DNA from 3 places in the Methylobacterium sp. yr668 genome. Region 1 is predicted to be linked to each of the others. Evidence: predicted binding sites of a transcription regulator. Region 1 holds the regulator's gene; each other region holds the start of a gene.
The links. Region 1 encodes LexA, which represses DNA repair genes until DNA is damaged. Its sites were predicted from a motif close to TGTTCNNNNTGTGTTCNG; they were not measured.
Positions count from the first base shown of each region.

Region 2: a site for LexA is predicted at 6,061-6,078, ahead of BM419_RS08385 (PA0069 family radical SAM protein). Genes of this name have one in related genera too.
Region 3: a site for LexA is predicted at 7,318-7,335, ahead of recA (recombinase RecA). Genes of this name have one in related genera too.

Region 1 covers NZ_FOZY01000004.1:121,150-131,261, reverse strand. The annotation lists gene BM419_RS06975 (error-prone DNA polymerase) at 1-500, shown strand, start outside; gene BM419_RS06970 (hypothetical protein) at 568-1,032, shown strand; gene fae (formaldehyde-activating enzyme) at 1,072-1,611, opposite strand; gene BM419_RS06960 (hypothetical protein) at 1,932-2,147, shown strand; gene BM419_RS06955 (hypothetical protein) at 2,166-2,615, opposite strand; gene lexA (transcriptional repressor LexA) at 2,866-3,594, shown strand; gene BM419_RS06945 (ComEC/Rec2 family competence protein) at 3,588-5,903, opposite strand; gene gltX (glutamate--tRNA ligase) at 6,109-7,536, shown strand; gene gltA (citrate synthase) at 7,837-9,126, shown strand; gene BM419_RS06930 (DNA-3-methyladenine glycosylase family protein) at 9,195-10,076, shown strand.
Region 2 covers NZ_FOZY01000005.1:95,701-105,812, reverse strand. The annotation lists gene BM419_RS08405 (UDP-2,3-diacylglucosamine diphosphatase) at 1-275, shown strand, start outside; gene BM419_RS08400 (glycosyltransferase family 4 protein) at 286-1,332, shown strand; gene BM419_RS08395 (ribonuclease HII) at 1,371-2,069, shown strand; gene BM419_RS08390 (methyl-accepting chemotaxis protein) at 2,083-4,185, opposite strand; gene BM419_RS08385 (PA0069 family radical SAM protein) at 4,916-6,031, opposite strand; gene BM419_RS08380 (hypothetical protein) at 6,190-6,720, shown strand; gene BM419_RS08375 (amino acid permease) at 6,885-8,333, shown strand; gene moaB (molybdenum cofactor biosynthesis protein B) at 8,343-8,900, opposite strand; gene maiA (maleylacetoacetate isomerase) at 9,042-9,689, shown strand; gene BM419_RS08360 (NAD(P)/FAD-dependent oxidoreductase) at 9,830-10,112, shown strand, end outside.
Region 3 covers NZ_FOZY01000012.1:3,744-13,855, reverse strand. The annotation lists gene flgC (flagellar basal body rod protein FlgC) at 51-458, shown strand; gene fliE (flagellar hook-basal body complex protein FliE) at 503-817, shown strand; gene fliQ (flagellar biosynthesis protein FliQ) at 866-1,132, shown strand; gene fliR (flagellar biosynthetic protein FliR) at 1,184-1,945, shown strand; gene flhB (flagellar biosynthesis protein FlhB) at 1,999-3,066, shown strand; gene BM419_RS16265 (hybrid sensor histidine kinase/response regulator) at 3,246-6,041, shown strand; gene recA (recombinase RecA) at 6,165-7,256, opposite strand; gene rpsQ (30S ribosomal protein S17) at 7,743-8,006, opposite strand; gene rpmC (50S ribosomal protein L29) at 8,028-8,243, opposite strand; gene rplP (50S ribosomal protein L16) at 8,256-8,669, opposite strand; gene rpsC (30S ribosomal protein S3) at 8,681-9,427, opposite strand; gene rplV (50S ribosomal protein L22) at 9,438-9,824, opposite strand; gene rpsS (30S ribosomal protein S19) at 9,826-10,104, opposite strand; gene rplB (50S ribosomal protein L2) at 10,110-10,112, opposite strand, start outside.

The DNA of each region.
Region 1 (10,112 bases):
TTCAGCCCCTGGCCCCGTCCGAGACCGTGGCCGAGGATTACGCCGCCACCGGCCTGTCGCTCCAGGGGCACCCGGTCGCGTTCTTCCGGGGGCGGCTCGCCCGGATCGGCGCGATCCCGGCCCGGGCCCATCTCGATCCGGCGCTGCCCCAGGGGGCGCGGGTCACGGTGGCGGGGCTCGTGCTGATCCGCCAGCGGCCCGGCACCGCCAAGGGCGTGGTCTTCCTGACGCTGGAGGACGAGACCGGTATCGCCAACGTGATCGTCTGGAAGACCGTGTTCGAGGCGAACCGCCGGATCGCCATGCAGGCGCGGTTCCTCGCCGTGCGCGGCCGGATCCAGCGGGCGGACGGGGTGGTCCACCTCGTGGCGGAGGGGTTTCGCGACCTCACCGCCGCCCTGCGCGATCTGCGCGAGGCCGGCCTGAAGCTGCCGCCCGAGAACACGGATTTCGGCGTGCCCCCGGACCGGCGCGTGTTCCCCAGCCGGGATTTCCACTGAGGCCGGCACTTCGACCGGCCCTCGACCAGCCCCTCGACAGGCCCCGCGCCGCGCGTAGAGTGCGGCGATGTCGAGCTTCGCCGTCCCGCGCCTCCTCCTCGCCGCCTGCGCGGCCCTGCCCCTCCTGGCGGAGGCCGCCCGGGCCGACAGCTGCGACGACCTCACCCGCCAGATCGCCGACGCGATCGGCGGCCGGGTCGGCAAGCGCGCCGGCCCCAGCATCGACATCCGCGTGGCCGGCCCGATCAAGTTCGACGTGACCTGCCGGGCCGAGCCGATCGTGCAGGCGACCTCCGCCGAGCCGAGTCCCTCGGCGACCTTCTTCCGCGACCTGTCGGTGGCCTCCGAGATCCTCGTCGGCCAACCGGCCGCGACCGTCGAGCCGATCATCGCCACCGCCTACCGGACCGCGCTGGCGGAGCGGCGCAAGTCGTTCATCCAGCAGAACGGCTGGTCGGCGTCCTGCTACACCGACCCGGGCAGCAGCGCGATGCGGACCCTCTGCTCGGTGGGGCGCATCCCGCCGGGCTGAGGCGGACCTGAGCCGGCAGGATGCGCGACGCGAGCCCGCTCAGTACTCGATCACGCCGTCGAGCGCGTAGTGCTTCACGGTCTTCCGGTTGGCGATCAGCTCGTCGACCGTGGGCTCGCCCTTGAGGGCGCGGGCGATGGCGAGTTTCGTGGCCTCGTAGTTGGTCCGGTAGAGGTCCTTCTGGTCGAGGTTGTCGTCCTCGGCGCAGCGCTGATCGAGCCAGATCATGATGATCATGCACAGCTCGTCGAGCCCGTCCTTCGGCAGGATGCCCTCGATGATGCAGTCCACGATCGCGTCGCCGGTGGCGGCCTGGACCACGCCGCCGAGGAGCTCGGCATACTCGGCCGTGTGGATCGTGACCTTGGTGGTCATCATCGTGGCCGGGCGCACGAGCTGGTTGAGGTCGCGCACCACGAACATCCGCGTGTGGCCCTGGACCTGCCCCATCATCGACGCGAAGGCCTGACCGACCGGGCCGCGCACCGAGCCGATCAGCACCTCCGGCATGGCGTCGGTGTACTGGCCCTCGGCCGCCAGCACCGTGGCCTCGCCCGTGCGGAACCAGATCTCTTGCATGTTCGAACTCCACCTGATCGGAGCCCGCGGGAGACATCATCGGCGGCCTCGCGTCAATCGCCCCGAGGCCGGCCCCCATCCCGGCCGCCCCTGCCCTCGCCCGCGCCGCGGCGCGGGCGCAGCCCCGTGCCGCCCCGTATCGCCGCGATGCGGCCGCCGGCATCCGCGACGGCGCGCATCTCCACCCCTGCGCGGCCTGTGGCCTTGAGGAACGCGGACAGGCGAGGCAGGGAAGATCGGAGCGCGGCTCCGGGAGCGGTCCCGGGCCTGGCCGTTCCGGTGGGCGCGCGGCGCCGTGCCGGGCATGCGGGAGGAACACGATGGCGGAGAGCACGGATCGGGGCTCCGGCTGGAGCCTTCAGGCGAGCGCCGTGCCCGACGGGGTGCGCCTGGAACTCGCCCTCGCCGACCTCGGCGGTGCGCCGGTCACCGCCGCGATCGTGCTCGACCGGACGGAGGCCCGGGCCTTCGCCCGCGCCCTGCTGGCCGCCGCCGGCGACGCCGCGGAGCGGACCTTCCCGAAGCCGGGCGCCTGAGGACGCGCCGCCGGCCGGTCAGCGCACGCCGAGGCCCGGATTGCGGCCCGGCAGGCGGGGGACCACGGTGCCGCGCTTCTCGATCGGCGCGTCGCAGGCGTAGGCGAACTCGGTCTTCAGCGGATCGAACACGGTCTCGCCGGTGATCCGGCAATCCTCGCGCACGGTCTCGTCGAGATAGGCCCGGGCGGCGGTGCGGAAGCGCTTCACCCGGGTGGCGCCCGGCTCCGGATCGATCCGGACCTCGCTCAGGTTGCAGCCGGTATACTCGCGCAGGGCGTTGGACACGATCAGCATCCGGCGCAGCTGCCGGTTGTCGTAGACCTCGTAGGGCTCCTTGCAGCCGATCGTGACGACCTGGGGAGTGAGCGCCACGTAGTTCCGCGAGATGTAGGAGAATCCGGTGGTGCAGCCGGCGAGGCCGAGGGCGGCGAGGCCGAGGGGCAGCAGAGCTGCGGGTCGTCGCATCCTCGTCATTCCAAGAGGGTCCCAGCCCGCACCCCGGGTCCGCCGCCTTCCCGGCGGGGCGCCGCGATGCATTGAAACGGCTCCGCTTGCGCCGTCAATGCGTTTCTCGACCTTCTCCCGCGGGCGCGCCCGCGGCGCGCCGGGCCGAGCGGTGCCACTCTTGCGGAACACTTGCGGAACGTTTAACCTGTTCGTGATTTGTTTCGGAGACCGTCACGTGGCGGTCCGCCAAGCCGCGAGTCCCCCGTCGATGCTCACGCGCAAGCAGCTGGACCTCCTGCGATTCATCCAGAGCCGGATGCAGGAATGCGGTGTCCCGCCGTCGTTCGACGAGATGAAGGATGCCCTCGATCTCAAGTCGAAATCCGGCATCCACCGGCTGATCACGGCACTTGAGGAGCGCGGCTTCCTCCGGCGCCTCCCGAATCGGGCGCGCGCCATCGAGGTGATCCGGATCCCCGAGAGCCTGACCCAGGCCGCTCCGCCGACTCAGGCTCCCGCCGAGCCGCGCCGCTTCACGCCGAGCGTGGTCGAGGGCGGTAAGTCCAAGCAGCCGCCGGCCCCGGCGAGCACGCGGATGATCGACGAGTCCGGCCGCGCCATCTCGATCCCGGTCATGGGCCGGATCGCGGCCGGTACGCCCGTCTCGGCGATCCAGAACCAGAGCCACGCCATCACCCTGTCGCCGGACTTCGTGGCCGGCGGCGAGCATTACGCCCTCGAGGTGCGCGGCGACTCGATGGTCGAGGCGGGCATCCTGGACGGCGACCTCGTGGTCATCCGCAAGCAGGAGACGGCCAATACCGGCGACATCATCGTGGCGCTGATCGACGACGAGGAGGCGACGCTCAAGCGCCTTCGCCGCCGCGGCTCGTCGATCGCCCTCGAGGCCGCCAACCCGGCCTACGAGACCCGCGTGCTCGGGCCCGACCGGGTCCGGATCCAGGGCCGCCTCGTGAGCCTCGTCCGCCGCTACTGAAGCGGCTCGGCTGGCGCGTCGCCGGGGGCGAGGTCTCCGCCCGGCGCGGCGTCGGCCTCCGGCGTCGCGGCGACCCCGTCCTCCGCGGGGCGGTCGCCCGGCTCCGCGGTGACCGGCCGCGGCGGTCCCGGCCCGCGCCCTGCGGCCGGCCGCCAGGGCACGGCGCGGCCGTCGTCCCGGGCGTAGCGCGCGGCGAAGCCGTCGCCGTCGGTCCGGAGGGCCACGGCCCCGCGGGCGGCGAGGACGCGCCGGTCGATCACCAGCGGCCCCGTGCAGGTGGGCGGCGCCGCGAGGCCCGTGATCAGCACCGCGGCGCGGGCGCAATCCTCCGGGAAGGCCCGCCTGTCCCGGACCAGGGCGACCGCCCGCCCGTCCGGCAGACGGGCGGTGCAGCCGAGCCGGTCGCAGCGCCCGCTGCCCGACCGGACGATCAGCGCCGCGGGCCGCCGCCCGTCGCCGTCCGCCTTCAGCCACTGCTCGAGGACGAAGCCCGAAGGGCTGCCGAGGGCCGCGAGCCGCCCGTCCGGGCCCCGCACCGCGGCCCCCGCGCCCTGCCGGTCGACGTAGAGGTCGTAGTGGTCGGGCCGGGCCGCGAGGACGAGCCCGAGCAGGACCGGCGGCACGGCGAGCCAGCGCAGGCGCGAGGCCGGCAGCGTCCCCAGCAGCAGGCCGGCGGTCAGCAGGGCCAGCGCCCCGGCGCCGAAGGCCGGCAGCACCAGGACCGCCCGCTCGAACCCGGCGATCCAGTCCGAGATCGCCAGCATCCCGGCCACCGCCTGCCCCATCAGCCACCAGACCGGCCGGTCGAGGGCGAAGGGATAGGCGAGGCAGCCGATTACCGCGGCCGGCATCACCACCAGGGAGACGAGCGGCAGGGTCAGGGCGTTGCCGACGAGGCCGAAGGGCTGGACCGTCTGGAAGTGGTAGGTGGCGAAGGGGGCCGTCGCGACCTGCGCCACCAGGGTCGTGGCCAGGGTCCCGGTGATCGCCGACAGGCCGGTCCCGACGAGCCGCCCGATCCGCCCGGCCCCCGGGCGCACGAGCAGCCGCCCGTCGATCAGCCGCGCGCAGGCGATCAGCCCGGCCACGGCGCCGAAGGACATCTGGAAGCTCGGGCCGAGCAGGCCCTCCGGCTCCCGGGCGAGCGCGATCAGCGCCGCGAGGGCGAGGTTGCGCATCGACAGGGCCGGCCGGTCCACCAGGATCGCGCCGAGCATGATCAGGGTCATGATCAGCGAGCGCTCGGCCGCGATGTCCCAGCCCGAGAAGGCGCAGTAGGCGGTGACGCCGACCATGGCGAAGCCGGCCGCGATCTTCTTGATCGGCCAGAGGAGCGCGCAGAGCGGCACCGCGGCGAGGAGCGCCCGCACCAGCCAGAACACCACGCCGGCGGCCAGCACCATGTGGAGGCCCGAGATCGACACCACGTGGTAGATGCCGGCGGCGCGGAGCGCGTCGTTGGTGGCCGGCCCGATGAGGCCGCGCTTGCCCGTCACCAGGGCCGCCGCCACCGCACCCGCCTGGCCGCCGGCGGCCTCCGCGATCCGGCGCGTGAGCCCGTTGCGCGCCGCGTCGAGCGCAGCGGCGAGCCGCAGGCCCAGCGGCGGCGACCCGGACGGTTCCCGGACGGTGACGGTGCCGATCAGCGAGCCCACCGCGCCGATCCCCTGGAAATAGGCGTCCCGGGCGAAGTCGTAGCCGCCGGGCCGGGCCGCCTCCGGGGGCGGCAGCAGCCGGGCCGTGGCGGCGACGCCGTCCCCGGGACGCGGGATCGGCGTCTTCCGGAACGAGACCCGGACCCGGGCGGGCCGCGCCTCCGGCGCGAGGCCGGCGAAGCTCTCCACCCGGATCACCAGCCGGGCGCCGACCTCGCGCTCGTCCAGGGCCTCGACCGTTCCGACGAGCGGGCCGATCGTGGTGCGGGTGAGGATCGGTGCGGCGACCTGCGAGACCCGCCAGGTCGCCGCCGCGAAGCCGAGGAACGCGGCCGCCACCGCGAGCGCCGCCGCCAGGGCCGCCGGCCGCGCGCCGAGGACGGGGACCGGCGCCAGCGCGAGGGCGGCCGCGATCAGGGGGGCGGCGAGGCTCGGCGCGCCGTCGGCCGCCGCGAAGTAGACCAGGATCCCGCCGCCGAAGGCCACCGCCAGCCAGGGGAACAGCCGGCGCTGCTCGGCCTCGCGGGCGAGGCCGGCGACGACCCAGTCGCGGAGCGCCGGGAGGGCGGCCAGGAGGGCGGCGGGAAGGGCTCGGGCGCGCGGGCCGATCAGCGCGACCGCGCCGTCCGCCCGCCTCGCGCCGATCCGCCGCATCGCCGCCGCCCCGCTCCGCGCGACCTGTCGTCGGGGCCGGGCGATTCTGCGGGCGATTCTGCGGGCGATTCTTAACGCATCCGCCGGCCCGTGCTACAGCGGGTTCTTCGTGCTACGGGCGCCCTGTCGAGCCCCTCGCCGCTCCGCCGCCCCTTCGCCGTCCGTCGCGCCCCGTCCGCGACCAGCCCCGGAACATACCGGACCGATGTCCTCAGCCGTCGTCACGCGCTTCGCCCCCTCGCCCACGGGTTACCTGCATATCGGCGGGGCCCGCACGGCCTTGTTCAACTGGCTCTACGCCCGCCACACCGGCGGCAAGATGCTGCTGCGCATCGAGGACACCGACCGCGAGCGCTCCACCAAGGGGGCGATCGACGCGATCCTCGACGGCCTCTCCTGGCTCGGCCTCGACTGGGACGGCGACGTGGTCTTCCAGTTCGCCCGCGCCGAGCGCCACCGCGCGGTCGCCGAGGAGCTTCTGGCCGCGGGCCGCGCCTATCACTGCTACGCCACCGCCGAGGAGCTCACGCAGATGCGCGAGACCGCCCGCGCGGAGGGGCGCGCCCCGCGCTACGACGGCCGCTGGCGCGACCGCGACCCGTCCGAGGCCCCCGCCGGGGTCAAGCCGGTGATCCGCCTGCGCGCCCCGACCGAGGGCGAGACCGTGGTCGAGGACGCCGTCCAGGGCCGCGTGACCTGGGCCAACAAGGACCTCGACGACCTCGTCCTGCTGCGCTCGGACGGGACGCCGACCTACATGCTCGCCGTCGTGGTCGACGACCACGACATGGGCGTCACGCAGATCATCCGCGGCGACGACCACCTCACCAACGCGGCGCGCCAGAGCCAGATCTTCTCGGCCCTCGGCTGGGACATCCCGAGGATGGCGCATATTCCGCTGATCCACGGAGCGGACGGGGCCAAGCTCTCGAAGCGCCACGGCGCGCTCGGCGTCGAGGCCTACCGCGATCTCGGCTACCTGCCGGCGGCCCTGCGCAACTACCTCGTGCGGCTCGGCTGGAGCCACGGCGACCAGGAGGTCTTCTCCACCGACGAGATGGTCGCGGCCTTCGACCTCGGCGCGGTCGGACGCTCCGCGGCGCGGTTCGACTTCGCCAAGCTCGCCAACCTCAACGGCCTCTACATCCGCACCAGCGCCGATTCCGACCTCGTCGCGGCGATCGAGACCATCCTGCCCAACGTCGGGCCGGAGCGCGGCCTGTCTGCGCCGCTGCGGCCCGATCTCAAGGACAAGCTCGTCCAGGCCATGCCGGGCCTGAAGGAGCGGGCCAAGACGCTGATCGAGCTCCTCGACAGCGCCTACTACCTCTACGCCCAGCGGCCCCTGGCGCTCGACGACAAGGCCCGCGCCCTGCTCTCCGACGAGGGGCGCGGCCGCCTCGCCGGGGTGCGGCCGGTGCTCGAAGCGCTGCCCGACTGGAGCGCGACCTCCACCGAGGGCGCGGTGCGGCAGTACGCGGAATCGGCCGGCTGCAAGCTCGGGCAGGTCGCCCAGCCCCTGCGCGCGGCGCTCACCGGCCGCACCACCTCCCCGCCCCTGTTCGACGTGATGGCGGTGCTCGGCCGGGAGGAAAGCCTGGCGCGCCTCGGGGATCAGGCGCCGCAGGGCTGAGACCGGGCTGAGGGCAGGGACGAGGCGGGGACGAGGCGGCGCTGGGACCGCCGCGCGCGGACCGGGAGCGGACAGGGAACTGCCGGCCCCGACCCGGATTGCGTTGGGTGGAAATCGGTTGGCGGAATTCGCTTGGCGACGGGGGCGGGTTGTCACCGACCCCGTTGCTGCTGCACTGCCGTTTGGGTAACCCATGGCTGTGAGCACCCGCAGCATAATGCGTGTGCTCAGGCCCCCGGGACCGACTCGGGCAGCCCGAGGCCGGCATCCGCCACGTCGCCAGAGAAGGGTCCACGATCCATGAGCGCACCCAGCACCATCACCGTGGACGGCAAGTCGATCGAACTGCCGGTGAAAACCGGCACGATCGGGCCGGACGTGATCGATATCGGCAAGCTCTACGCCCAGACCGGCGCCTTCACCTTCGACCCGGGCTTCACCTCGACGGCCTCGTGCGAGTCGAAGATTACCTACATCGACGGTGACGAGGGCGTGCTGCTCTACCGCGGCTACCCGATCGAGCAGCTCGCCGAGAAGGGCGACTTCCTCGAGACCTGCTACCTGATGCTGTTCGGCGCCCTGCCGACCGCCGCCCAGCGGGCCGATTTCGAGTACCGGGTCACGCGCCACACCATGGTGCACGACCAGATGAACCGGTTCTTCACCGGCTTCCGCCGCGACGCGCACCCGATGGCCGTCATGGTCGCCTCGGTGGGCGCCCTCTCGGCCTTCTACCACGATTCCACCGACATCACGGACGAGAGCCAGCGGCTGATCGCGTCGATCCGCATGATCGCCAAGATGCCGACGCTCGCCGCGATGGCCTACAAGTACTCGATCGGCCAGCCCTTCGTGTACCCGAAGAACGACCTCGACTATACGTCGAACTTCCTGCGCATGTGTTACGCGGTGCCGTGCGAGGAGTACGAAGTGAACCCGGTCTTCGCCCGGGCACTCGACAAGATCTTCATCCTGCACGCCGACCACGAGCAGAACGCCTCGACCTCGACGGTGCGGCTCGCCGGCTCCTCGGGCGCCAACCCCTTCGCCTGCATCGCGGCCGGCATCGCCTGCCTGTGGGGCCCGGCCCATGGCGGCGCCAACGAGGCGGCCCTCAAGATGCTGATGGAGATCGGCACCCCCGAGAATGTCAGCAAGTACGTCGCCAAGGCCAAGGACAAGAACGACCCGTTCCGCCTGATGGGCTTCGGCCACCGCGTCTACAAGAACTACGACCCGCGCGCGCGGATCATGCAGAACACCACGCACCAGGTGCTCAAGGAGCTCGGCAAGACCGACGACCCGCTGCTCCACGTCGCCATGGAGCTGGAGCAGATCGCGCTCAAGGACGAGTACTTCATCGAGAAGAAGCTCTACCCGAACATCGACTTCTACTCGGGCATCACCCTCAAGGCGATGGGCTTCCCCACCGACATGTTCACGGTGCTGTTCGCGGTGGCCCGCACCGTCGGCTGGATCGCCCAGTGGGCCGAGATGATCGAGGACCCGTCGCAGAAGATCGGCCGTCCGCGCCAGCTCTACGTCGGTCCGGCCCAGCGCGACTACGTGGCCGTGGACCAGCGCGGCTGAGGCTGGACCACCTGCCCCGGGAAGCGTCGAGCGGGGCGGCCGAGAGGCCGCCCTTCGCGTTCGCGGAGGTGATCGAACGCCGCCTGCCCGTCCGGCCGCCCTACGACTGGCCGGCGATCCGCGCGTTCCTCGCCAAGCGGGCGATCCCGGGCGTCGAGGCGACGGATCCCGCGGCGGCCTACGCGCGCACGATCAGCGTCGCGGGGCGGCACGGGCTCCTGACGGTGGCACCGGGCGCGGATTGCCTGCACGTCGCGCTGCGCGGCGTCGAGGCCGGGCACGAAGAGGCCGTCGCGGGACGTCTGCGCCGCCTGTTCGACTGCGACGCCGATCCGGCCGCCGTCGCGGCCTGCCTCGGCGGGGACCCGGTCCTGGCCCCGCTCGTCGCGGCGCGGCCGGGTCTGCGCCTGCCGGGGGCCTGGGACCCGTTCGAGACCGGCTGCCGGGCGATCCTCGGCCAGCAGGTCTCGGTGGCGGCCGCGATCGGGCTCGCGGGCAGGCTGGTGGCGGCGTTCGGGACGCCGCTGGCGGAGCCGGCAGGCGGTCTGACCCACGTGTTTCCCGCGCCGACCGATCTGGTCGAGGCGGATGTCGCGCTGGCGCTCAACATGCCGCGGGCCCGCGGCGCGGCGATCCGGGCGCTGGCCGCGGCGGCGCTGGCCGATCCGGACCTGTTCGCCCCGGCGGAGTCGCCCGAGGCTGCGGTGCTGCGCTTCACGGCGATCCGCGGGATCGGTCCCTGGACGGCGCAGTACATCGCCATGCGGGCGCTCAAGCTGCCGGACGCCCTGCCGGTGGGCGATGTCGGGCTGCTGCGGGCGCTGGAGGGGGCCACCGGGCGTCCGAGCCCGGCGGCGCTCCTGGCCCGGGCCGAGGCGTGGCGGCCGTATCGCGCCTACGCGGCGCAGCACCTCTGGGCGGCGGACGAAGCGTCCGCGACGGGGCGATGAGGCGACCGAGAGGTTCATGTTCCGCATCGCCGATAT
Region 2 (10,112 bases), on a different contig from region 1:
CGGTGAGCTTCATCGGCCGCTTCGAGACGATCCTGGCCGAGGAGGCCCGCCGCCAGGGCGCCGACGGGGTGATCTGCGGCCACATCCACCACGCCGCGGACCGGCCGATCGGCGACCTGCGCTACCTCAACACCGGCGACTGGGTGGAATCCTGCACCGGGCTCGTGGAGCACTACGACGGCCGCATCGAGGTGCTGCACTACCCGAGCCTCCTGCGGGCGCGGGAGGCCGAGGTCGTGCCGCAGCCCCTGCCGGGCCGGCGCGCGGTGGCGTGAGGGCGCCGCCGTGAAGCTCCTGATCGCCAGCGACGCGTGGCACCCCCAGGTGAACGGCGTCGTGCGCTCCCTCGAGCAGATGGTCCGGCGCGCGCCGGAGCACGGCTTCGCCACGACGCTGCTGTCCGTGGCGGATTTCCGCTCGCTGCCGCTGCCGGGCTACCCGGAGATCCGCCTCGCCTATGCCGGGCGCGAGCGGGTGGCGGCGCGCTGGCGGGCCGAGCGGCCGAGCCACGTGCACATCGCCACGGAGGGGCCGGTCGGCCTCGCGGCGCGCCGGCACTGCCTCGCGCACGACCTGCCCTTCACGACGAGCTACCACACGCGCTTCCCGGAATACCTCGCCGCCCGCGCCCCGGTGCCGGAGGCGTGGTCCTACGCGTACCTGCGCCGGTTCCACGGCGCCGCCCGCGGGACGATGGTCAGCACCGCCTCGCTCCAGGGCGAGCTCGCGGCGCGGGGCTTCGGCCGGCTGATGCGCTGGACCCGGGGCGTGGACACGGAGCGGTTCCGGCCGGCCGAGCCCGGGACGCCCGTGCCGGCGGAACTCGCCGGCCTGCCGGGGCCGCTGTTCCTCTACGTCGGGCGGCTGGCGGTGGAGAAGAACGTCGCGGCCTTCCTCGCCCTCGATCTGCCCGGCACGAAGGTCGTGGTCGGCGACGGGCCGGACCGCGCGCGGCTGCAGGCGCTCGCGCCGGCGGCGCACTTCCTCGGCACCCGCACCGGCGCGGACCTCTCGGCGGTCTACGCGGCCTGCGACGTCTTCGTCTTCCCGAGCCTCACCGACACGTTCGGCATCGTGCTCCTGGAGGCCCTGGCCAGCGGGCTCCCGGTGGCGGCCTTCCCGGTTCCGGGTCCCAACGACGTCGTCGGCGGCACGCGGGTCGGCGTGCTCGACCCGGATCTGCGGGTCGCCGCGCTGGCGGCGCTGCGCCTGTCGCGCGCCGAGTGCCGGGCCGAGGCCCTGCGCCGCGGCTGGGACGTGAGCGCGCGGCAGTTCTTCGGCAACATCGTCGAGGCGCATGGCGGCGCCCGGAGCACCCGCGACGCCGCCTGACGCGTGACGGCGTCCGCGCGGAATGGCAGGAGGGCGCGATGCCGCCCGCCAAGCCGCCCGCCAAGCCGCCCGCCAAGCCGCCAGTCAGATCGCCAGTCAGATCGCCCGCCGGACCGGCCGGGTCCGCCAGAGCCCGGCCCCCGGTCGCCGGGCCGTTCGACCCCGCCCGGGCCGCCGCGTATCCGGCGGCGATCGGCTGCGACGAGGTCGGGCGCGGCGCGCTCTGCGGACCCGTGGTGGTGGCCGCGGTCTGGTTCGATCCGGCGGCGATCCCGGCCGACCTGCTCGCGGCCCTCGACGACAGCAAGCGCGTCCCCGAGCCCGTGCGCGATCGGCTGGCCCCCCTGATCCGCGCGCACGCGCGGGTCGCGGTGGCGGCGGGGTCGCGCGCCCTGATCGACCGGATCAACATCCGCGGCGCGACCCTCGACGCCATGGCGCGGGCGGTGGCGCGGCTCGGCCTCGCCGCGCCCGTGCTGGTCGACGGGCGCGACGCCCTGCCGGGCTTGCCCGGCCGCGCCGTCATCGGCGGCGACCGCTTGGTGCCCCAGATCGCCGCCGCGTCGATCGTCGCCAAGGTGCTCCGGGACCAGCTGATGCGGCGGCTCGCCCGGCGCCATCCCGGCTACGGCTGGGAGCGCAACGTCGGTTACGGGACGGCCGTCCACCGCGCCGGCCTGTCGCAGCTCGGGCGCAGCCCCCACCACCGGCTCAGCTTCACCCGCGGCTTCGACTGAGCCGGGCGACGGGTCACGCGGCCCGGACGCCGGTGAGGAAGCGCTCGACCTCCGCGGCGAGCTCCTCCGACTGACGCGTGAGCGCGGTGGCGGCCGTCAGCACGTGGTCGGCCGCGCGACCGGTCCGGTCGGCCGCCTGCGCCACGCCGGCGATGTTGCCGGTGACCTCCTGCGTGCCGGCATTGGCCTGGGCGACGTTGCGGACGATCTCCTGCGTCGCCGCCCCCTGCTGCTCCACCGCGGCCGCGATGGCGGCGGCCACGGCGTCGATCTCCCCGATCCGGCCGGTGATCGTCCCGATCGCCCGCACCGCCTGACCGGTCACGGTCCGGATCTCGCCGATCTGCCGGCCGACCTCGTCGGTGGCCCGACCGGTCTGGGCGGCCAGTTCCTTGACCTCGGTTGCGACGACCGCGAAGCCGCGCCCGGCCTCGCCGGCCCGCGCCGCCTCGATCGTGGCGTTGAGCGCCAGCAGGTTCGTCTGCGCGGCGATGCGGGCGATCAACTCGACGACGGCGTCGACCCGGGCGACGGACGCGTTGAGCGCCGCCACCAGGGCAGCCGTCTGGTCGGCCTCGCCGACCGCGCTCCGGGCCAGCTCGGACGAGCCCTGGACCTGCCGCCCGATCTCCTGGACGGAGGTGCCGAGTTCCTCCACCGCGGCGGCCACCGTCCTGACGCCGGCGGACGCCTCCTCGGCGGCCGCGGCCACGGTATCGGACTGGCTGGCCGTCTCCTGGGCTGTGGTGGTCATCTCCCAGGCCGTGGTCTGCAGTTCGGCCGCGGCGGCGGAGACCTGCCCGACGATGCCGGCCACCGCCGCCTCGAAGGTCTGCGCCATCGTGTGCGTCATGGTCCGGCGCTGCGCCTCCGCGGCGCGCGCCGCCTCGTCCGCCTCTGCCTCCAGGGCGCGGGTGCGGACGAGGTTGTCCCGGAAGACCTCCACGGCCGCCGCCATCGCGCCGATCTCGTCCCGCCGCCCGCGGGCCGGGATCTCCACGGCGACGTCGCCGGAGGCGAGCGCCCGCATCGCCTGGATCATGGCCCGGAGCGGCCCGAGCACGCGGCGGACGACGACGACGGCGCCGGCACCGGCGAGCAGCACCGATGCGGCCAGGAACAGGCCGGTGTGCAGCAGCGTCGCCCCCGCCTCAGCGAAGAGTGCCTGCGCGCGGGCGACCATCGCGTTCAGCGCCGCCTCGGCGAGGTCGGCGATGGTGTTGACCTCCCGCGTGTTGCGGTCGCGCAGGTCCTGGATCGCGACGCCCGGCGGCTGGCCCCGGCTCAGGGCCGCCCGCAAGGCCTGCCGCCGCGCCGCGACCTCGCCCTCGAAGTTGCTGCTGCCCGCCCTCACGAAGGCGTCCTGGACCGCCCGCGGCAGCGTGTCGTCCATGTGATCGACGAGATTCGCCCAGCTCGCCGCGACGCGGCCGCGCTCCTCGGCCTCCGCGAGGCGCTCCTCCTCGGACCAGCCCGTGCCCCGCGTCACGGCCGTCTCGGCCCGCGCCACGTTGCCGCCGATAGCGACCCGCGTGATCCAGGCGGCGCGCTTGATGTCCAGGGCGCGGGCCAGCGCCGCGTCCCGGCGCGGGATCGTGACGTCGACGGCCCCGCTGGTCGCCGTGAGCGCGTCGAGCAGATCCCGGAAGGCGGTCGCGGCGACCCCCTCGGTCGCGGCGTCGCGCTCCGCGACCGGGACCGCGAGGGCCGCGTCGATCCGCGACGTCAGGCCGGTGACGGCCTCGTGCGCCCGTCGGAGCGGATCAACCGTCTTCGCCACCGCGGCGGTGTCGACCGCGCGCACCAGCCTCAGGAGCGCTTCCAGACGATCGATTCGGGTCGCGCGCTGTCGAGCGATCAGGGCCGCGTCGGCGGGCGGGATCCTGCCCGCGGCGATCAGCGCCTGTAGGGTCCGCCCCCGCTCGAGGCGCACGGCGAGCAGGATCTCGAGGAGGATACGGCTGCCTTCCGTGAGCGCGACGACGCGGCGGCTCTCCCGCTCCTGCGCCCCGGCCTCCAGCGCCGTCCGGGCGCCCGCGGCCAGCAGCATGGCGCTGAGTGAGAACAGGATCGCGCACAGGATCGTGCCGATGGACGGACGCGGAAGACGCAGCATGAGGGTCGGGATCTCTCTTCGCGGTGCGTCGAGGCGCGCGGCCCGCCGCCGGGCTGCCCGGTTCGAGCAGGGCGGCCGGTCGGCCTCGGTCGACGGAAAGGCTGAGCGACGCGACAGGCACTCCGACGCGGCGCCGGCCCGGTTCGCTCGAAGGGCGCGGCGAGGGCGCGGCGAGGGCGCGGCGAGGGCGCGGCGAGTCCGGGGGCCCACCGGCGCTCCCGGTCCGGTCATCGGACCGGGAGTTCGCCCGGTCGGCATCGGAGGTCGAAACCCCGACACGCTACCGTCTCAAGGAAGGCCGGCAGTCGCGACCGGCAGAACCGAGCCGGGCCGCGGCGCGCGGCTCGCCCGCGACCGGATCACGGCGCACAGCGTCCATTGGCGGGATCTGCGGACACGGACGCCGGACAAAATCGCGCTCTTACACACAGAACGACCCTCAATATAGAACTGAAATGCGATAACTCAATCAAACTTGGTCAAAATTCCGCAGTAAACCTCGCGATCTCAGGCATTTGAACCACAATGACACAGATGTCAATCTTACGTTCTGCGATTTTCCTCACACCTTAGACATCCGATAATCGACTTTGGGAGCAACATTTGAGCCGTTTTCAATCTTTGGAATTATCTTCTCACGCCGTTTCCGGCCAAAATGACTGGAATTTTCGCTGAACCGTACTGTGGGACAGGTCCGCCGCCTCGCGCGCGCCGCCGCGTCGGTCGCGTGTCAGAACAGCGCCAGCTGCGCGCCGGGCTTCCGGAAGGCGTCGCGATTCAGCGCGATGCGCCCGAAGGCGAAACCGAGACGCGTGCCGGCGAGCCGGACCCGCTGGCCAATCATCGCCGCGTAGGCGCCCTCCCCGCGGAAGCGGTGGCCGAAGCGCGGGTCGTTCTCGCGCCCGCCCCGGGCTTCCCGCAGGAGTGCGAAGGCCCGCGCCCTGCGTTCGGGATAGTGCTCGGTGAACCAGTCCGCCACGAGGTCCGCGACTTCGCCCGGGAGGCGCAGCAGCGCGTGGCCGATCCGGTTCGCCCCGTGCGCGCGCGCTTCGGCCAGGATCGATTCGATCTCGTGGTCCGTCAGGCCGGGGATGATCGGCGAGACGTTGACCATGACGGGCACGCCCGCCGCGCTCAGGCCCCGCATCGCCGCGAGCCGCTTGCCCGGCCGCGGCGCCCGCGGGTCGAGGCGGCGGGCGAGGTCCGGATCCAGCGTCGGCAGCGAGATCGCCGCCAGCACGAGGTTCTCCGCCGCCATCTCGGCCAGGAGGTCGAGGTCGCGCAGCACGAGGTCCGACTTGGTGGTGATGCTGACGGGGTGGCGGGCCTCCCGCAGCACCTCCAGAACTGCGCGGGTGAGCCGGTGCTCCCGCTCGACCGGCTGGTAGGGATCCGTGGCGGTGCCGAGGGCGATCGTGTCGGGCCTGTAGCCCGGCGCGGCGATCTCGCGGGCGAGGAGCCGGGCGGCGTCCGGCTTGGTGAAGATCCGCGACTCGAAGTCGAGCCCCGGCGACAGGCCGAGCCAGGCATGGGTCGGGCGCGCGTAGCAGTAGATGCAGCCGTGCTCGCAGCCCCGGTACGGGTTGATCGACCGGTCGAACGGGATGTCGGGCGAGCTGTTGTGCGCGATGATCCGGGCGGACCGCTCCGGAGTGACCTGCGTGCGCAGGGGTGCCGGAGCGTCCGCCGTCCAGGTCTCGTCGTGGAACGCCTCGCGCCGGGCGGATTCGTACCGGCCCGTCGGGTTGGCCGTCGCGCCGCGCCCCCGCCGGGCGGCCGGTTCCGCGACGCTCGGCCCGAGTCGCGGCGCGGCCCCGGATGCGGTCCCGTCGCGCGTGTCCCCCATGACGACTCGCCTCCCTCACGCATCCATATAAGAACATAGAGCGAACGCGACGGCGACGGGCGCCTTTTTTTCAGGCAAATGCGGTTCTGCAGCCCGTCCGGGCGACGGCGCGTCGGCGCGCGGGCCGCGGGGCAGTTTACGGCGCCGCAGAATCGTCTATGCGCGCGCTAATGCTCTCCGCCGTGACCTATCTGGCCGAACCGACCGATCCGGACGCGATCGATCGCCTGGCCGACACGCTCAGCGTGCTCGTCTCCGGCGTGGCCGGCGGCCTCGTCGGCGACGCGGTGATCGTCGCGGGCCGCGAGAGCGAGGCCGTGGCGGCCGTCGCGGAGGCCACGGGCGCGACCCTCGTGCTGCACCGGGGCGGCAATCCCTACGCGGCGGGCGCCGCCGCGGCCCGGCGGGACTGGATCCTGTGCCTGGAGGCCGGCGACGTCCCGGCCGAGGGCTGGATCCGCACCCTCGACCGCTTCGTCGGGACCGCGCGGCCGGAGACGGCGCTCGGCCGCCTGCATCGCCCGGCCGGGCGCTGGCTCGGCCGGCTCGTCAGACGGGCGGAGACCGTCGTCGGCGCCCGGCAGGCCCGGGCCGGCGACGTCGTCCGGCGCGAGGCCCTGCGTGCCGAGGGCGCGTTCACGGGTCGCCTCAAGGTCAGGCCGCTGATCGCTCGGATCGAGCGCGCCTGACCGGAAAGATCTTGCTCGGGAGAATCTTGCTCGGAAGAATCTTGCGCCCGCTCACGTTGTTGTCGGTCGATCCGCCTCTACAACTCTTGAAGCGCGGCAGGATCGTCGCCGTCTCCGGACATGATGAGGCGCGCTGAGCCACCCCGATCTGGAAGGATGGTGCCATGGATTCGTCGGGCCTGATGGGGCGCAAGTCGGTCGAGGACATCGTCGAGAGCGGCGAGGGCGAGCAGCAGCTCTCGAAGTCGCTGGGCGCCCTCTCGATCACCGCGATGGGCATCGGGGCGATCATCGGCGCCGGCATCTTCGTCCTGACCGGCACGGCCGCGGCTCAGTATGCCGGGCCGGGGATCATGCTGTCCTTCGTGCTCGGCGGCATCGCCTGCGCCTTCGTCGGCCTCTGCTACTCGGAGATGGCCGCCCTGATCCCGGTCGCCGGATCGAGCTACACCTACACCTACGCGACGCTCGGCGAGTTCTTCGCGTGGCTGATCGGCTGGGACCTGATCCTCGAATACGCCATGGGCGCGGCCACCGTGGCGGTCGGCTGGTCGGGCTACGTGACGAGCATCCTGAAGAGCGTCGGCATCGTGATCCCGGCGCAGTTCGCCAACGCGCCGGGCACGCCGATCGAGGGCGGCGGGACCGCGCTGCTGAACCTGCCGGCGGTCCTGATCGTGGCGCTGATCACGATCCTGCTGATGCGGGGCACGAAGGAATCGGCGCTCTTCAACAACATCATGGTCGCGGTGAAGCTCACCGTCGTGGTCGCCTTCATCGCCCTGGGCTGGGGCCATGTGAACGCCGCGAACTGGAGCCCGCTCATCCCGGACAACGACGGGACCTTCGGCCATTTCGGCTACAGCGGCGTCCTGCGCGGCGCGGGCGTGGTGTTCTTCGCCTTCATCGGCTTCGACGCGGTCTCCACCGCCGCCCAGGAGGCGCGCAAGCCCCAGAAGGACATGCCCATCGGCATCCTGGGCTCGCTCGCGGTCTGCACGATCCTGTACGTGCTGGTCGCCGCCGTGCTGACTGGGCTCGTGCCCTACAAGGACCTGAACGTCCCGGACCCGATCGCCAAGGGCGTCGACGTGATCGGCATCGGCTGGTTCGCGTTCCTGATCAAGCTCGGGGCGCTGACCGGGCTGACGACGGTGATCCTCGTCCTGCTCTACGGCCAGAGCCGGATCTTCTTCACCATGGCGCAGGACGGCCTGCTGCCGAAGATGTTCTCCCACGTCCACCCGACCTACCAGACGCCGTATCGCAGCCAGGCGATGATCGGCGCCGCGGTCGCCGTGGTGGCGGCCCTGGTGCCGATCCACATCCTCGGCGAGATGGTGAGCATCGGCACGCTGGCCGCCTTCATCCTCGTCTGCGGCTCGGTGCTCTACCTCCGGCGGGCCGAGCGCACCATGAAGCGGCCGTTCCGGGCGCCCGCCGTGCCGGTCGTGCCGATCCTCGGCATCCTGTCCTGCCTGCTCCTGATGATCAGCCTGCCCCTCGACACGTGGCTGCGGCTGGTGATCTGGATGGCGATCGGCCTCGTCGTGTACTTCTTCTACGGCCGCAAGCACTCGGTCCTGCGCCGCAAGGAGGGGAACCTCGCGTAGCGCGCGGCCTCACACCGTGAGGCTCGCGCCGCGCCGCAGGTGCTCGTCGAGGCGCGGCATGATCTCCACGAAGTTGCAGGGCCGGTGCCGGTAGTCGAGCTGCTGGGCCAGGATCCCGTCCCAGGCGTCGCGGCAGGCGCCGGGCGAGCCCGGCAGCACGAACACGTAGGTCGCCCGCGCGACCCCCGCGGTGGCGCGGGACTGCAGGGTCGAGGTGCCGATCTTGTCGTACGAGATCCGGTGGAACACGGCCGAGAAGCCGTCCATGCGCTTCTCGAACAGCGGCTCCAGCGCGTCCGGGGTGACGTCGCGGCCGGTGAAGCCGGTCCCGCCGGTGGTGATTACCACGTCGACGCCGGGGTCGCGCAGCCACGCCTCCACCCGCGCGCGGATCGCCGGGACCTCGTCCGGGACGATCGCGCGGGCCGCCAGAGCGTGCCCCGCCGCGGTGAGGCGCTGGGTCAGGGTGTCGCCTGACCGGTCGTCCTCCGGGCGGCGCGTGTCGGAGACGGTCAGGACCGCGATGTTCAGGGGGATGAAGCGGCGGGCGTCGGTCTGATCGGCCATCGTGCGGGCTCTCCGGGGCGGGAGACCGATATGGGCCCGGCGGGACCGCTTGTCGCCCCCGGGCCGCCGCGCGCGCAGCCCCCTTGCGGGCCGCAGCGAAGTCGGCTGTGCTCGCTCGACCCCGTCGGAGACCGCTGACCCATGCACATGTACGGCAACTGGCGCTCGGCCGCCGCCTTCCGGGTGCGGATCGCCCTGAAGCTGAAGGGCATCGCCTACGAGGAGACCTTCATCGACCTCGACGCCGGCGACCAGCACGAGCCGGCGTTCCGGAAGATCAACCCGCAGGGCGCGGTGCCGGCGCTGTTCGACGGCGACGGGCCGCCGCTCACCCAGTCGCTGGCGATCCTCGACTACCTGGAGGAGACGCGCGGCGGCGTCCGCCTCCTGCCCGAGGAGCCCCGGGCGCGGGCCCGGGCCCGCTCGCTGGCGCAGGTGGTCGCGTGCGACACCCACCCGCTCTACGTGCCCCGGGTGCGCACCTTCCTGATGGAGCATTACGGCCTGCCCCGGGAGCGCATGCTGGATTTCCTGCGCAACGCCTTCGAGACCGGCCTCCGGACCCTGGAGACGCGCCTCGCCACCGAGCCGGGGACGGGCCGGTTCTGCCAGGGCGATTCGGTGAGCCATGCCGACCTCTGCCTCGTCAGCCTCTGGGTCGGGACGGGCATCTTCGGCATCGACACGGCGGCCTACCCGACGGTCGCGCGAATCGCCGAGGCCTGCCTCGCCCTGCCGGCGGTCGCGGAGGCGCATCCGCTGCGCCAGCCGGGCGCCCCGCCGGCGTGACCGGGCTCCGCGCGCCGCCCGTCCGGTGCGCGACGTCGCACTCGTGACCGGGGGTCGCGGCCGGCGATGTGGTATTCGGCAACCCAGGCCGTGTAAGGAGGCCGGCGACTGATCCCGGTCCGGGGGGAGAAAGAGTGTCGATGGCATCCGTCGAGAACGAGTCGGGCCTTCATCGCGTCGTGGTGGTCGGCGGCGGCGCAGCCGGACTGCAGCTGGTCACGAAGCTCGGCGACAAGCTCGGGCGCGGCAAGCGCGCGCACGTCACCCTCGTGGACCGCGCCCGGACGCATATCTGGAAGCCGCTGCTCCACGAGGTGGCGGCCGGCAGCCTCGACGTCGGCCACCACGCGGTGGATTACCTGCACCACGCCCACATGCACGGCTTCCGCTACCGGATCGGGCGGATGACCGGGCTCGACCGGG
Region 3 (10,112 bases), on a different contig from region 1:
TGTGGAGCGCCGACGGCCGCGGGGTCGCGGCAGCGGGAGGGTCCTGAGCCATGGAATTCACGAAGTCGCTGGCGGTGGCGGCCGCGGGCCTCAAGGCCCAGTCGGGCCGGATGCGCATCATCGCCGAGAACATCGCCAACGCCGATTCCGCGCCGGCCTCCGCCGGGGCGCAGCCCTACCGCCGCAAGATCCCGACCTTCACCAGCCACCTCGACGACGAGACCGGTGCCAAGCTCGTCGAGGCGGGGCGCGTCAGGCGCGACCCGTCGGCCTTCCGGACCAAGTACGAGCCCGGCAACCCCGCGGCCGACGCCCAGGGCGTGGTGCAGATGCCCAACGTCAACGCACTGATCGAGAACATGGACCTGCGGGAGGCCCAGCGCTCCTACGAGGCGAACCTCAACATGATCAGCGCCACCCGCAAGATGCTGGCGCAGACCCTCGGCATCCTGAAGTGACCCCCGAAGCCCGCGGCAGGACCGCTTAGCAAGGACGCATGGCGATGGCTTCGAGCAACTTCGCGGCGGGTGCCTACGCGGCCGTCCAGGGCCTCGCCGGCGGCCGGCCCGCCCCTCGGGTGCAGCCGACGACCGGCACCGGCACCGACTTCATGCAGATGCTCGGGCAGACCCTGGACAGCGTCGGCGATGCCGGCCGTCGGGCCGATTCCCAGGCCGTCTCCGCGGCCGCCGGCAAGGCCAACGTCGTGGACGTGGTCACCGCGGTCGCCGAGAGCGAGACGGCCCTGCAGACCATGGTGGCGGTGCGCGACCGCATGATCTCCGCCTACGAGGAGATCATGCGGATGCAGATCTGACCGGCCGACCGTTTATCCGCCCGCTCCCCCCGCACTGAGCGCACCCCCATGACCGGCCTCGCCATCCTCGACATCGCCCGCGACGGCATCTTCGTGTTCCTCAAGGTGGCCGGGCCCCTGATGCTGGTCGCGCTCGCGGTCGGCCTCGCCGTGTCCCTGGTCCAGGCCCTGACGCAGATCCAGGAGCAGACGCTGATCTACGTGCCCAAGGTCGTGGCGGTGTTCGCCGCGCTCCTGCTGATGCTGCCCTTCATGGGCGACGCCATGGCCGGCTACATGACCCGCATCGCCGCCCGCATCGCGGCCGGCGGCTGATGCGCCCGCCGGCCGGGACAGGCGCGGCCCCCGCGTGCCATAGGGGCCGCGATGAACCTGCTCCTGCCCGGCATCGCCTCGGCCTACCTGATCACCTTCGCGCGCATAGGCACGCTGATCATGCTGATGCCGGGGATCGGCGAGCAGACGGTGTCGCCGCGCCTGCGCCTCGCCTTCGCGCTGCTCACGTCCCTGGTGCTGTTCCCGACCGTGCGCCCGCTGCTCGGCGGCACGGAGGGCGTGGCCGGCCCGCGGCTGATCGGGCTCCTGTTCGGCGAGACGATCATCGGGCTGGTGCTCGGCCTCACGGTGCGGATGATCCTCGCCGCCCTTCAGACCGCCGGGGTGATCATCTCGGCGCAGGTCGGGCTGTCCTACGCGATGACGGTGGATCCGAGCCAGGGCGGCCAGCAGGTGGCGATCGGCAACTTCCTGTCGTTGCTCGGGATCACGCTGATCTTCGCCGCGGACCTGCACCATCTCGCCATCGAGGGCGTGGCCCGCAGCTACGTGGTGCTGCCCCCCGACGGCGTGCCGTCCTTCTCGGACGCGCTGATGCTGGCCACGAAGGCGCTGGCCCGGGGCTTCACCCTGGCGGTGCAGATCGCCGGCCCGTTCATCGCCTTCGGGATCCTGTTCAACCTGGGTCTCGGCGTGCTGTCGCGGCTGATGCCCCAGATGCAGGTGTTCTTCCTGGCGGTCCCGGCCTCGGTGCTGATCGGCATGCTGCTGCTGATGGGCTGCCTCGGCGTCATGATGGGCGTCTTCCTGGACGACCTGGGCCGGTATCTCGGGGATTACGTCGGCCGCTGAGCGGCCGGATCGCCCATACCCCGACGATGCCCACGCTCTGAGCCCGACGCGCGATGGCCGACGATACCGACGACGAGGACAAGACCGAGGAGCCGTCCCAACGACGGCTCGATCAGGCGATCGAGCGCGGCGACGTCGCGACCAGCACCGAGATCAACACCTTCGCGATACTGGCCGCGTTCACCCTGGCGCTGCTGGTCGCGGCCCCGACCATCGCCACGAACCTGCTGCACGGGCTCAAGGCTTACCTCGCCAACGCCCATACCCTGCCGGACGACGCCACGGCCATGAGGGCGGCCATGACGCGCGGCCTGTGGCTGTGGCTCCAGGCGGTGGCGGTGCCGGTCGGGCTGGCGGTCGTGGCCGGGCTGGCCGCGGGGCTCCTGCAGCACCCGCTGGTCTTCTCCGCCGAGACGCTGATGCCGAAATTCTCGCGCCTCTCGCCGATGGCGGGCGTGAAGCGCCTCCTCGGCGTCGAGGCCCTGTTCCAGTTCGGCAAGGGGCTGGCGAAGATCGCCGCCGTGGGCGTGGTCGGCGCGGTGATGCTGTGGAACGACCGCGACCGGCTGGAAGTGTTCGCCCAGCTGGACCCGGCCGCCTCCATGCCGGCGATCCTGTCCCTCAGCCTGAAGCTGCTCGCCGGCATGCTGTGCATGCACCTCGCGATCACCCTCGGCGACGCGCTCTACGCGCGGTTCCGCTGGCGCAAGCGCCACCGGATGTCGAAGGAGGAGCTCAAGCAGGAGATGAAGGAGTCGGAGGGCAATCCCGAGGTGAAGGGTCGCCTGAAGCAGCTCCGGATGGCCCGGGTGAAGAAGCGCATGATGGCCGCGGTCCCCACCGCCACCGTCGTGGTGACGAACCCCACCCACTACGCGGTGGCGCTGCGCTACGAGACCGGCATGGCCGCGCCGGTCTGCGTCGCCAAGGGCGTCGACGCGCTCGCCCTGCGCATCCGCGCGGTGGCGGCCGAGCACGGCGTCGCGGTGATCGAGAACCCGCCGCTCGCCCGGGCGCTCCACGCCATCGTGGAGATCGACCGGGAGATCCCGGCCGAGCACTACCGCGCGGTGGCGGAGGTCATCGGGTTCGTGCTGCGCCTGCGGAGACGGGCGGCGTAGCCCCGCGCGATCCGCGCGCCGCGCCGTCTCGCCGGACACCCGGGCGGGCGAAAGCCACGCTTCCTCCACCTTTTTTCGCGAGGCTGTGTCAAGGCTTGGCGCGACGAGACTGATGCCGCGCCCCGCATGTCCTGATATGGCCGGCGGACTAACCGGGTGACTGTTCTGGAATGAAGCCGATGGCCGACGTCACTGGACCTCCGGCGCCCGCCGCGGGCCCGCAGAATTCGGGTCCCCCGGTCGCGCAGGCCTCGTCCCTGCTGGGAACGGGCTCGATCGACCGCTCGGAACAGCCGGGCCGGGTCGGCCTGCTCCTCGTGCTCGCCGGCCTGCTGGTCGGCGCGGCCATCGGCCTGTCCTTCGTGGCCAACGAGCAGGCCCAGTCGCTGATCGTCTGGCTGCTGGCCCTGCTGGCCATGGCGGGCGTGTTTTTCCTGTTCGCCCTCGCCATCGGGGCGCTCCAGCTCAGCGGCAGCGCCGCCCGGGACGACATCACCAAGGGCATCGTCGACGCCTCGCCGGACGGCCAGCTGGTCGTCGAGGACGGCGGCCGGCTGATCTACGCCAACGAGGCCTATCTCCGGATCGCCAGCGGCGACACCTTCTCCAACCTCGTGCCGGTGGAGCGCATCCTCGTCGGCTCGCCGGAGGTCTCCGAGGCGGTCTACCGCCTGTCGCAGGCCTCGCGCGACGCCCGGGCGCACACCGAAGAGGTGCGGATGTCGCCGCCCCTCGGCCCAACGGCCGGCGAGCGCGGCTTCGGCTGGTACCGGGTCTCGGTGCGGCCCCTCGCGCGCCCGCGCCGGGCGGCCTCCCTCTGGACGGTGGCCGACATCACCGCCGAGCGGGAGCGGCAGGAGAACGTCTTCCAGGAACTCCAGCACGCCATCGACTACCTCGACCACGCCCCGGCGGGCTTCCTGTCGATCGATCCGGCGGGCGCCATCGTCTACATGAACGCGACCCTGGCGGCCTGGCTCGGCTACGACCTCGCCAGCGTCGGCCCCGGCGGCCCGCACCTCACCGAGATCGCCCCGGAGGCGGACGTGCTGGTGCGCACGGCCGGCCTGCCGGGCGAGGTCCGCACCGACCGCTTCGACCTCGACCTGCGCCGCCGCAACGGTCACACCCTGCCGGTCCGGCTCTACCACCGGGTCGCCTTCGGCAAGGACGGCAAGCCCGGCTCGTCGCGGACCTTCGTGATCAACCGCTCCGCCGGGGCCGAGACCGACGAGCCGCAGCGCGCCGCCGAGGTCCGGCTGGCCCGCTTCCTCAACAACTCGCCGATCGCCATCGCGACCCTCGACAGCGGCGGCCGGATCGCCCGCGCCAACGCCTCGTTCACGCGCCTGTTCGGCACGGTCCCGCGGCAGGCCGACGACGGCGCCCCGGACGGGGAGGGCGTGCCGCGGGTCGAGCCCAACGTCGCCGACTCGGTGGCCGACCGGACCGCCCTGGAGGCCGGGCTCGCCCGCGCCGCGAGCGGGCGGACCGACCCGGAGCCGATCGAGGTCCAGCTCAACGGGCCCGGCGGCCGCTCGGCCCGGGTCTGGCTCAGCCCGGCCGACGGCGGCGATGCCGGCCAGCAGACCGACGAGGCCGAGCGGGTGATCCTCTACGCCCTCGACACGACGGCGCAGCGCCAGCTGGAGCAGCAGGTCGCCCAGGCCCAGAAAATGAACGCGGTCGGCCAGCTCGCCGGCGGCATCGCGCACGACTTCAACAACGTCCTGCAGGCGATCATCGGCTACTCGGACCTGCTGCTCGCGAGCCACCGGCCGACCGACCCGGCCTTCCAGGACATCATGCAGATCAAGCAGAACGCCAACCGGGCGGCGGGCCTCGTCCGCCAGCTCCTGGCGTTCTCCCGCCGGCAGACGCTGCGCCCGGAGGTGATGAATGTCGGGGAGGCGCTCTCCGAGCTGACCCTCCTCCTCAAGCGGCTGCTCGGCGAGCGCGTCGCGCTGGAGCTGAAGCACGGCCGCGAGGTCTGGCCCGTGAAGGCCGACGTCAACCAGTTCGAGCAGGTGATCGTCAATCTGGCGGTCAACGCCCGCGACGCCATGCCGGAGGGCGGCAAGCTGATGATCCGCACCGAGAACGTCTCCGATCCGGGGGCGGCCGCCGAGGCGGAGGGGCGCGGTGGGGCGCCGGCGGGCGACCACGTGCTGATCGAGGTGCGCGACACCGGCCAGGGCATCCCGCCCGAGCTGATGGAGAAGATCTTCGAGCCGTTCTTCACCACCAAGGAGATCGGCAAGGGCACCGGCCTCGGGCTCTCGACGGTGTTCGGCATCGTCAAGCAGTCCGGCGGCACCATCGACGTGCAGTCGAAGGTCGGGGAGGGCACGGCCTTCCGCATCTACCTGCCGCGTCACGTGCCCGTGGCGGAGCCCGAGGAGGTGCCGGTCGCGGCGGCCGAGCCGGCACTGCCGCGCGCGGAGCCGCTCGCGCCGGCTTCCACCACCGCCCATCCCGATTCCGGGTCGGACGCCAAGCCGGTCACCGCGCCGGCCGCGGGCGGCGACGCCGCTGTGCCGAAGGGGGAGACGCCGCCCGCCAAGGTCGACAAGCCGGCGCCGCGCAAGCCCGCCGCCGATCATACGGGGCAGGGGACCATCCTGCTCGTCGAGGACGAGGACCCGGTGCGGGCGGTCAACAGCCGGGCGCTCTCGGCCCGCGGCTACACGGTGCTGGAGGCGGCCTCGGGCCTCGAGGCCCTGGCGATCGTCCGCGAGGGCGCGCAGACCATCGATCTCGTCGTCTCCGACGTGGTCATGCCCGAGATGGACGGCCCGACGCTCCTGCGGGAGGTGCGCAAGCATCAGCCCGACCTGAAGGTGATCTTCGTGTCCGGCTACGCCGAGGACGCGTTCCGCAAGAACCTGCCCGAGGGTGAGACCTTCAACTTCCTGCCCAAGCCCTTCAGCCTGAAGCAGCTCGTCGAGACCGTGAAGAAGACGATGGCGGACTGACCGGCCCGTCGCGTCCGGTCACCGTCGCTCAACGAAGAGCGGCCCCGGAGAGACTCCGGGGCCGCGCATCTTCGAACGTCGCAAGGTCCGCCGCGCGCCGTCGCCGGCCCGCGGCGGCGCGACCTACGCCTCGCCCTCGTCGAGATCGTCCGCCGTCGGGGCGGCGTTCTCCAAGATCTTCTCGGCGACCAGACCGGAATTCTGCCGGATCGAGCCCTCGATCTCGGCGGCGATCTTCGGATTGTCGCGCAGGAAGCCCTTCGAGTTCTCGCGGCCCTGGCCGAGGCGCTGGCTGTTGTACGAGAACCAGGCGCCCGACTTCTCGACGATCCCGGCCTTCACGCCGAGGTCGATCAGCTCGCCGACCTTCGACACGCCCTCGCCGAACATGATGTCGAACTCGACCTGCTTGAAGGGCGGGGCGACCTTGTTCTTCACCACCTTGACGCGGACCTGGTTGCCGATCGCCTCATCGCGGTCCTTGAGCGTCGAGATGCGGCGGATGTCGAGGCGCACCGAGGCGTAGAACTTGAGGGCGTTGCCGCCCGTGGTCGTCTCGGGGCTGCCGTACATGACGCCGATCTTCATCCGGATCTGGTTGATGAAGATGACCATGCAGTTCGAGCGCGAGATCGAGCCGGTCAGCTTGCGCAGGGCCTGGCTCATCAGGCGGGCCTGGAGGCCGGGCTGGCTCTCGCCCATCTCGCCCTCGATCTCGGCCCGCGGGGTCAGCGCGGCCACCGAATCGACCACCAGCACGTCGATGGCGCCGGAGCGCACGAGCGTGTCGGTGATCTCGAGCGCCTGCTCGCCCGTGTCGGGCTGGGAGATCAGCAGGTCGTCGAGGTTCACGCCGAGCTTGCGGGCGTAGACCGGGTCGAGGGCGTGCTCGGCGTCCACGAAGGCGCAGACGCCGCCCTTCTTCTGGGCCTCCGCGATCGTGTGGAGCGCCAGCGTCGTCTTGCCGGACGATTCGGGACCGTAGATCTCGATCACCCGGCCGCGCGGCAGGCCGCCGACGCCGAGCGCGATGTCGAGGCCCAGCGAGCCGGTCGAGACGGTCTCGACCTCCTGGACCTTGTCGTTCTTGCCGAGCCGCATGATCGAGCCCTTGCCGAAGGCGCGCTCGATCTGAGCCAGGGCAGCGTCAATGGCCTTGGACTTGTCCTTGTCCACCGGGGGCATGTCGACCACTTTCAATGCGGGCTGGGCCATCTGGCGGGCTCCTTATGAAGGGGTTGGACGCAGTTCACAACGCGCGTCGCCACCGCCTCCATGTACCCGTTTTGTTCTCAGCCAGCAAGGCCGGAACGCCGTTTTGCTGGACGCAAGTCACGAAATCCCGGCTCGAGCCCCGGATGCCCCGCGACAGCAATCCAATCCGGTAATCGCCCGCGAGGACCCGTACGAACGCCGACACAACGCGCCGGACGGGACGACCGCCAGCCGCAATGGCGACGCCTCCCGCGGTCCCGCAGCAGGCTCGGCCCGCCGGCGACCGGGACCCAACCGCCAGACATGAGGCCGAAAACGACGACGCCCGGCACGAATCCGGCTCTCGCGAGTCGAATTGCGTCCGGGCGTTCGTCGTACCGGTCGCCGGGCATCCCCGGGATGGTCACCCCAGCGGAGGCACCATCCCGCGACGCCGCGGGCCGGGATCTGGCGGACGCGGAGACCGCAGCCGCCGGGATCCCGGGATCAGGCGGCCTCGCCGGCCTCGGCCTGGGCGGCCTCGCCCTCGACCAGCTTCCAGGTCTTGGTCTTGGAGAACGGACGGCACTCCTCGATGAACACCGTCTGCCCGACCTTGGCGACATTGCCCTCGTCGTGCGCGTGGTAGTTCTTCGACCGCCGCACGGTCTTCTTCATCACCGGGTGCGTGAAGCGGCGCTCCACCTTCACCACGATGGTCTTCTCACCCTTGTCGCTGACGACGGTGCCCTGCAGGATGCGCTTCGGCATGGTTGTCTCCTAAAACCCGCCTCAGCCCTTGGCCTGCTGCAGCGTCTTGGAACGCTGCAGAGTCCGGACACGGGCGATGTCGCGACGGACCTCGCGGACGCGGGCGACGTTCTCGAGCTGGCCGGTGGCCCCCTGGAAGCGCAGGTTGAACTGCTCCTTCTTGAGGTTGATCAGCTCGTCATTCAGCTGATCCGGCGACAGCGCCTTCAGATCAGACAGTCTCTGGGTCGACTTCACGATATCCTCCGTTCAGTCGGCGATGCGCTGGACGACCCGCGTGCGGATCGGGAGCTTCGCGGCGCCGAGGCGGAGCGCCTCCTTGGCGATGTTCTCGGCAACGCCGTCGACCTCGAACATGATCCGGCCGGGATGGACCCGGGCCGCCCAGTAATCCGGGGCGCCCTTACCGGAGCCCATGCGGACCTCGGTCGGCTTCGACGACACCGGGACGTCCGGGAACACCCGGATCCAGACGCGGCCCTGGCGCTTCATCTCGCGGGTGATCGCGCGGCGGGCCGCCTCGATCTGGCGGGCGGTGACGCGCTCGGGCTCCACAGCCTTCAGGCCGAACTGGCCGAAGTTCAGCTCGAAGCCGCCCTTGGCCGCACCGTGGATGCGGCCCTTGAACTGCTTGCGGAAGCGGGTCTTTTTCGGTTGCAGCATGGCTTCCTACCTTACGCGTGCTCGCGCTCGCGGCGTCCGCGCTCGCGGCCGCCCTCGCCATCGCGCTCACGGCGTCCGCCAGAGCGGCCGCCCTCTTCCTGGGCCTTCTTGTCTTGGGCCATCGGGTCGTGCTCGAGGATCTCGCCCTTGAACACCCACACCTTGATGCCGCAGGTCCCGTAGGTCGTGAACGCCGTGGCGGTGCCGTAGTCGACGTCGGCGCGCAGCGTGTGCAGCGGGACGCGGCCCTCGCGGTACCATTCCTGGCGGGCGATCTCGGCGCCGCCGAGACGGCCCGAGCAGTTGATCCGGATGCCCTCGGCGCCCAGACGCATGGCCGACTGCACGGCCCGCTTCATGGCGCGCCGGAAGGCGACGCGGCGCTCGAGCTGCTGGGCGATCGAGTCGGCCACCAGGGTGGCGTCGATCTCGGGCTTGCGCACCTCGACGATGTTGATGGTCACGTCGGCCTTCGTCATCGTGCCGACGAGCTTGCGCAGCTTCTCGATGTCCGCGCCCTTCTTGCCGATCACCACGCCCGGACGACCCGAGTGGATGGTGACCCGGCACTTCCGGTGCGGGCGCTCGATGACGATCTTGGAGACCGCCGCCTGCTTGAGCTGCTTCATGAGGGCGGCGCGGATCGCGACGTCCTCGTGCATGAGCTTCGCGTAGTCGCCCTTGTTGGCGAACCAGCGGGAATCCCAGGTCCGGTTGATGCCGAGCCGGAGACCGATCGGGTTGACTTTCTGACCCATCAGATCCTCCTCAAGCCGCTTCGGCTTGGCGGACTTCGCGAACCACGATGGTGAGGTTCGAGAAGGGCTTCAGGATGCGCGCGCCGCGGCCGCGGGCGCGGGCGTGGAAACGCTTGAGAACCAGCGCCTTGCCCACGAAGGCCTGGGAGACGACGAGGTCGTCGACGTCCAGGTCGTGGTTGTTCTCGGCGTTGGCGATGGCGCTCTCGAGGCACTTCTTGACCTCGGTCGAGATCCGCTTGCGCGAGAACTGCAACTCGGCGAGCGCTGTGTCGACCTTCTTGCCGCGGATCATCTGCGCCACGAGGTTGAGCTTCTGCGGGCTGACGCGCAGCATGCGCGCGACGGCCTTCGCCTCGTTCTCGGGGAGCGCGCGGGGGGTGGCTTGCTTGCCCATCTCAGCGCCTCTTCGCCTTCTTGTCGGCCGCGTGGCCCGGGAAGGTGCGGGTCGGCGAGAACTCGCCGAACTTGTGCCCGACCATCTCCTCGGTGACGTAGACCGGGATGTGCTTCTGCCCGTTGTGCACACCGAAGGTGAGCCCGACGAACTGCGGGAGGATCGTGGAGCGGCGGCTCCAGATCTTGATGACCTCGGAGCGCGAGGAGCCCCGCGCCGCCTCGGCCTTCTTGAAGAGGTAGCCGTCGACGAACGGCCCCTTCCAGAGAGAGCGTGCCATAGCGATTA